DNA from 2 places in the Terribacillus sp. 7520-G genome. Region 1 is predicted to be linked to the other one. Evidence: predicted binding sites of a transcription regulator. Region 1 holds the regulator's gene; the other holds the start of a gene.
What was found. Region 1 encodes LexA, which represses DNA repair genes until DNA is damaged. Its sites were predicted from a motif close to CGAACATATGTTCG; they were not measured.

Region 2: the regulator LexA is predicted to act here: its motif matches at 2,201-2,214, upstream of CHH53_RS12335 (YhjD family protein).

What each region holds. Positions count from the first base shown of each region.
Region 1 covers NZ_NQFP01000007.1:330,787-334,292, reverse strand. Annotated here, with positions in the region: gene CHH53_RS03895 (DUF896 domain-containing protein) at 1-98, opposite strand, end outside; gene CHH53_RS03890 (YneB family resolvase-like protein) at 141-800, opposite strand; gene lexA (transcriptional repressor LexA) at 1,085-1,714, shown strand; gene CHH53_RS03880 (AraC family transcriptional regulator) at 2,064-2,846, opposite strand; gene melA (alpha-glucosidase/alpha-galactosidase) at 3,020-3,506, opposite strand, start outside.
Region 2 covers NZ_NQFP01000034.1:68,337-71,842, forward strand. Annotated here, with positions in the region: gene addB (helicase-exonuclease AddAB subunit AddB) at 1-662, opposite strand, end outside; gene lepB (signal peptidase I) at 791-1,333, opposite strand; gene CHH53_RS12330 (TVP38/TMEM64 family protein) at 1,388-2,032, opposite strand; gene CHH53_RS12335 (YhjD family protein) at 2,233-2,622, shown strand; gene CHH53_RS12340 (competence protein ComK) at 2,570-3,506, opposite strand, start outside.

The sequences.
Region 1 (3,506 bases):
AGCTCCTTCTGCTCTTTCTGTTCGCCAAGGCTGAGACCTTCCGTTTTCGCTTTATGTGCCAACGCATTTATGCGTGCCAGTTTTTCTTTGGATATCATGTGTATATGCTCCTTTAAGCATTAAAGTTCATACACACTATGTTACCTGCTACCGTCCTCCGATTCAAGCGAAAGATATTCCTGGTACCTTCTATGTACGGTCGCCTTCGATACCTGGAAGCCCATACCGCGAAGAACAGAGCTGATTTCCTGAAAGGTGAGCTTGTTATTTCTCAGCCTGATCACCTCTTGGATCGGAAAGTCAATCCGCTCCCTGCCTGGTGCTGCCTGCTGGTTGCCCAGATTCTTACTCGGATCATAACCGGCTTCAATCGCCCGCCTCATGCCCCGTTTTATCTTCATATTATGAATCTTCCTTTGGTACTCCTCGACAATACCGACAATCTGGAGCACCATACCATCCGATTCAGAAAGCTGGAATTCACCATGCTGGCTCAGCGTGTAGACCTTGACCTCCAGCTTTTGCAAGTGATGGAATAAAGCAATTTTGGTGTTGCCCCTGCCCAGCCTTGTTTCATCCTGGATAAGAAGGCAATCCGCTTCACCTGCTGTGAATAGATCCAGCATGCGGAAGATACCCGGGCGTTCAATCTCATAGCCGCTCTGTCTCTCTTCTATGATATCGATGACCTCTATATCGGCGGAAGCAGCAAGACTCATGAGCTCCTCGCGCTGCCGCTCAATCGAGCTTGCCTGCTCGTCCTTTTCTGTACTGACTCTGCAATAGATGACTGCTTTCATTGATGTACCCTCTCACTTCAGCTAATTAGACACTCATAATAAGTGTAAAGTATAAGAAGAAAAGCGTGAAGCCGAAAAGCACATAGTAGAATAGATCTGATTTCGCTAATTTTTTGAACATGGTTGACCCCTCCGTATTCAAGAACGTGCGTTCTCATTTGTTAATTCCATTATATACGAACATAAGTTCTAGTCAAGCGTTTTTTTCGAACGGATGTTTGTATATTGAAATCTATCGTGTTATACTGTATGTAATAAAAATATATGCACGGGGTGTTCGATACATGATGAAACTATCGAAAAGACAGGAAGCGATTCTAGCATACATAAAGGAGCAGGTTCTCGATAAAGGCTACCCGCCATCCGTCAGGGAAATCGGGGAAGCAGTAGGCTTGGCATCCAGCTCCACGGTGCATGGCCATCTTTCCAGACTGGAGAAAAAGGGACTGATTCGGCGCGACCCTACAAAGCCGCGTGCCATCGAGGTCCTTTCATTGGATAGCGAAGAACAGACAGATATCCCGCGCAGCGAAGCGAATTATGCGCCGGTAATCGGGAAAGTGACGGCAGGTATCCCGATCACCGCCGTTGAGAATATCGAGGAATACGTACCGGTACCAAGCCATCTTGTAGGTCCGGATGACAATATTTTCGTGCTTGTGGTTGTCGGGGAGAGTATGATCGAGGCTGGCATCCTGGACGGGGACATGGTCATCGTCAAACAGCAGCAGACCGCTCAGAACGGGGAAATCGTCGTTGCGATGACAGAGGACAACGAAGCAACGGTCAAACGATTCTTCAAGGAAGAGAACCAGATCCGCCTGCAGCCGGAGAACAGTACAATGGAACCGATCATCCTGGATAATGTCAGCATCCTGGGAAAAGTAATCGGTCTATATCGCTCTATCCAATAGAAAATCGGCTTCGGCCGTTTTTTTCATATATTTTACACAATTCCACCCTTCTTTCGACACATTTTTTGGGTATATTAGAATATGCTTTTACCAAAAGCTAGAAAGCAGGTGGAATCGTGAAGCTGTTTTACAAGCTTGTGTGCAAAATACGAGGCCGTCATAAGATTGATAGTGTTACAGATTCATGCAAATGCGGGTATACGAGAAGCTACCGTAAGGAAGAACACAGCATGGATGATTATTATCTTAAGGAACGCTGAGCACAGAATAAAATAAGGAGCTTGCCCTTTGCGGCAGGCTCCTCTTTTATATGGAGTATTATATATGCAGTGCGCTGAACCGAAAAAACTCATCCATCCGTTATGACGCGATCGATCTTGGATGGGTTCTTTCTTTTCCTGAATTCTCCCGCCGCCATACCAATCGATTTCCGAAATACTTTATTGAAATAATTTGCGTTTGAGTACCCCACCCTTTCTGCAATCTCTGTGATGGGCAATCTTGTTGTCATCAGCAAATCAACGGCTTTTTGGATCCTGATTCTTGTAAGATACTTCATAGGTGTCGTATCCATATGATCCTGAAATTGCTTGACCAGATGATATTTGGAATAGCCTGATACTGCGGCGATGTCACTCAATGAAATGGGAGCAGCATAGTGTGTCTGGATATAGGATAAAGTTTTCGTGATTTGAACGGAAGGGTCTTTCTTTTGCTTTTCCATATTCTTCACGAATCGATGACACTCCATGATATATTCGTAAGCTCTGGCAGATGCCTGATAAGCATCCGTAATCCTATTTTCGATGGTATCCTGATATATTGCGAATAATAGCCGGATAAGCTTCGATTCGGGAGAAATCCGCAATACCGGCCCATTATGTTCATCGATGAAACGCCAGCACTCCAACGCTTTACTGCCTACCAAGGTAATGAAAATGAATTCCCACCCGTCACTGTCCTCCGGAAGGTAGTAGCGATGTGCACCGGGAATTTCGACAAGGAATGCTTCCCCCGCCTTAAGTGAATGGATCTTTCCATCCTTCTCAAGATTCCCCGTGCCCGATAACGTGTACTGAAAGATGTATGTGCCAATATCCTGTCTCTTCAATCCATCCCAGTCATAGCTCATGCCCGGTGATTTTTTATCCCTGCCCAGCAATAGGATGTTTGCTGTTTCATCTATTTCGGCTTCCTGAAAATGAAAGCCGTAGACGCCGTAATCTTTTTTCTCATTTCTTTGATTCGTATCAATGATCGTCTCTCTCCCTTATCATCCTAGATTCAAAAAGAAATTGACATCAATCAAAGTCTGACTGTCCCTTTCGCTACTGAATACGCCGGCAGCATGTCACCATGTGCTTCAATCAAATCATCGCACATGCTGATGATGTCATCCATGGAAAGTTCGGCAGCTGTATGCGGATCAAGCAAGGCTGCTTGATAGATTTTTTCCTTTGATTTTGTCATTGCCGCTTCGATGGTCAACAGCTGTGTATTGATATTGGAACGATTCAAAGCTGCCAGCTGCTCCGGAAGCTCTCCCATATATGCCGGGGTGATGCCATTTCGATTTGCGATGCACGGTACTTCGACTACTGCATTTCGAGGCAGGTTCGCAATCAGACCGCCAGTGTTCACTACATTTCCTCCGAAAACGAACGGTCGATTTGTTTCCATCGCTTCCATTATACGGGAACCGTATTCATGCGAACGTTCATGTGTCAAGCTGTGGTCATTCATCAGCTCTTGTTTTGTTTTCTGCCAACTTTCAATCTGTTCCTCGCAGCGT
Region 2 (3,506 bases), on a different contig from region 1:
TCCAGCTCCTGCGGCGTGAATTGATGGAAACCATCCAGATAGATTTCCGCCCCTTTCACAGACCGCGACAGCGGGATTTTGGAAGCCAATACTTGCAGCTGATCCTCGCTGTCAATATATTTATCGCGCAATAGCGCGGTCAGACGATCGTATATATAACTGATATCCTCCAGCTTATCCCGAAGCGTGCGTTCCGGGGAGTGCGGCAGCTGAAACTGCTCCATTTCCTGTATTTGGGCATGAAGAAGCTCCGGCGTAACCCGATATCGCTTCAGCTCTGTGATCATGCTTTCCAGCTGCCCCATGAAACCATTCTTCTCGATCGCTTTTTGGAAGACATTCCAGTCGGATTTCCGTTCCTCGGTGATTTTCCGGAGCATCATCTGGATACCGGTCGAGCTGATGAACTGCTTGGTCGCACCGCCTGTCTCCTGCAGAATATACCAAGCCAACCGCGACAAGCTGTACACTTGTGCGCGGATGCTGCCCTCTACGCCGGTTTGTCTGATCAGCGCCTGCTCCTGCTGAAAAGTCATCTGATCCGGAACGAGATAAAATATATTCGGCCCCATCGGATCTTCGTTCAATTTGGCTGCTATCTCATCCAGACAAGCCCGGCTTTTCCCTGCCCCAGACCGGCCGACGATAAAACGTACACCCATGCTACACTTCACTCCTGTCTCCCAAACTAGTAATCTTATTTTATCATGTTCCGTCGCTGAAAGGAAAACAAACGCGTACATTTGTTCGATTGCATATATTGGAAAAGCTCCTTATCCAAGATAAGGAGCTAAGCACCAAGGCCCGTTGCAGACATTGGCCAGAATTGGGCATCCACCTTCCCGACAACCTGTTCAATCGGAATGAAACCAAATGCACGGCTGTCCAGGCTGTCGCGGCGATTATCCCCCATGACGAACAGCATTCCATCCGGTACAGTCGTTTGCCCGGTCACATCCTCCAATGTAAAATCATACGTCAATCGACCATCGATATCATCCTTATAGGCTTCCAGATAATGCTCCGGGCGGTATTCCCCATTCACGAACAGCCTGTCATTCCTCACTTCCAGTGTATCACCAGGCATTCCAATCACTCGTTTGACATAATCCTCATCTTCGGTTGCATGAAAGACGATGACATCAAAACGCCGAATACTATCTGCATCGTTCCTGAATTTGTTCACCATCAGGAAGTTGCCATCCTGCAAGGTAGGCTCCATCGACTCCCCTTCCACCCGATAATCCGCAAAGACCCATTCCCTGAAACAGACGAGCAAAAGCACGATGCCGGCAAACAGGAAGAAAAACCTCCAACGTTTTTTCTTTTTCATGTACTTTCCTCCGGTGTGAGTGTTTTGGAACACTTTACCCCGGCAGGTACAGCTTCAATCCTTATCGGACTGCTCCTGCTTGCCGTTCTTCTTCAATCTTCCTTCCACGTACTTGCCGATCATCCAAAACAGGATGATGGCAACGGCGACAACGACAGTCTTGATCGGATTTTCCGCAAAAGATGTCAGACTGTCCCCGATATAAGCAATCGAGAAGATCATCAGTGCCTTACCGAGAAATACTGCCAGCGCGAATTGCTGCAAGCTGATTCTCGATAACCCGGCAACGACATTGATGATAGCCGACGGGGAAAATGGGAAGCATAATAAAATGAATAGCGGACCGAAACCATGACGATCCAGCCATTCCGTTATTCTCTTAACTTGTTTATTATGACGCAGCCAATTGATCACCCGTGTATGGCGGTAGCGCCGTATCAGCCAAAAGACCGTGATCGCACCAAGTGACGTGCCAATCCATGAATACAGGAAGCCCCATAGCAGGCCGTACGCCACCGTATTCGTAAGCACGAATACAACAAGCGGCAAAAACGGCAGGAAAGCTTCAAAATAAGGAAGCAATATGCCGGGTATAGGACCCAGATTCTCATATCGATCCAGCAGGGATTTTACATAGTCGTCCCATGTTCCATTGCGGAACATTTCCATCAAATCGTTCCATCCAAAACCTAAGACCATCTAACCATTCTCCTATTCCCAGCTAAAAACATCTTTTTACCATTTTAAACGAAAAGCCCGAGCCTGCAAAGTCTGACAGGATAACCCCTTCTTTTCCTGCATTTGGTTGGTGATTAAATAATTACCTGTGCTATCCTGTTTCCGCTTCGCATAGCAATAGGATATAATGGAACATATGTTCGCGATAGGAGGAAAGGCATATGCGCTGTCTTAGTGAGTCGGAATATAAGCTGGGATCCCGCTTCCTGTTTCTGTCCATGGCCATTGTTGTCCTGCAGCAGGATATCCGGATCGTGGAAGAAGGAAAACACAAGATAAAAACATATCTTTTGCATAACTTACAAGCAATGGAGAAAGCTGCGCTGGAGGAGCGCCGAAAGCTGCGCATCCAGCTCCGCCAGCGCAATATGCAGATTGTGACCGCAGAGAAGAATGACGCATTCACTACGTTTTTATTCATCACGAAGGAATGCGAGGAAAAGCGGAATTATTTCAATCCGGCAATACGGAAGAAAGTCGAAGCCATCCTGATGGAGCTCACACAAAAGGCTCTGCTATCTGATCCCCGCTGTACTTCCACAAATGCCTGATCCGCTTATCCAGCAGGAAACGGTATTGCGCAGTACGCTGGACCTGATTCATCATCGATCCATACGACACATCCAGGATAAGTGTGTGACCATTCTTGAAAGTAAGGCTTGTACGCTGATGGGCTGCGGCTTCAATCCGCTTGATATGGGAATGTGAAATCCAGGAGCATGTGTGGGCAAGAGGAGAAGAAGTGGGAAAGAAGTACATACCGCTGACGGGGTCAACGGATATCGGGGCTTTATGCGTTATTCCGCAAATTTCCTTCACCCCAGCTTGTCTGCCCTTCAAGCTGCTTCCATAGAACTTGCAGGCCACATCGATGAATTTGCTGGGAGAGGCACGAAAAGTGAAACTGTTCTCTGTCTCGAGCACCTCACAGCCAGGCTGTCCGTTTTCAAGAACCTTCGGAAGCACTGCCATTGTAAGAGGAGTAAGTTCAGCCACAGCCGGGCTCTGTTCAATCTGCTGCATCTTAAACATTCCTTTCTGATGCAGGAAAAGAAGGTTGTCTCTACAATAGCAAAATCGGGACAGAAAAACAGGGGAATCAGATTTTCTTAATGGAATCCTTACAAAAACAGGCAGAGATATAAAAACTCTACCTGTTTTTTCATATTCCGTTATTTTTTCAATACGATCTCGATTGGAAGGATGAGTGGAACGCAGCCATTCAAAAACCGGCCAAGGATCTGGATCGCCTTTGGAGACCTCCTGCATCTTTTCGAACATGCGGATGCCTGCTGCTGTATCAGGTGCATGCTCAAGTGCATAATCATCGGCCTGACGCTCCATCTCACGTGATACATAAAGGGATACAGGGGTACTTGCAAACTGCAGCAAGCCCAAGATCAAGAGAAAGAGCGGCACAGCCTGCAGCTGATGC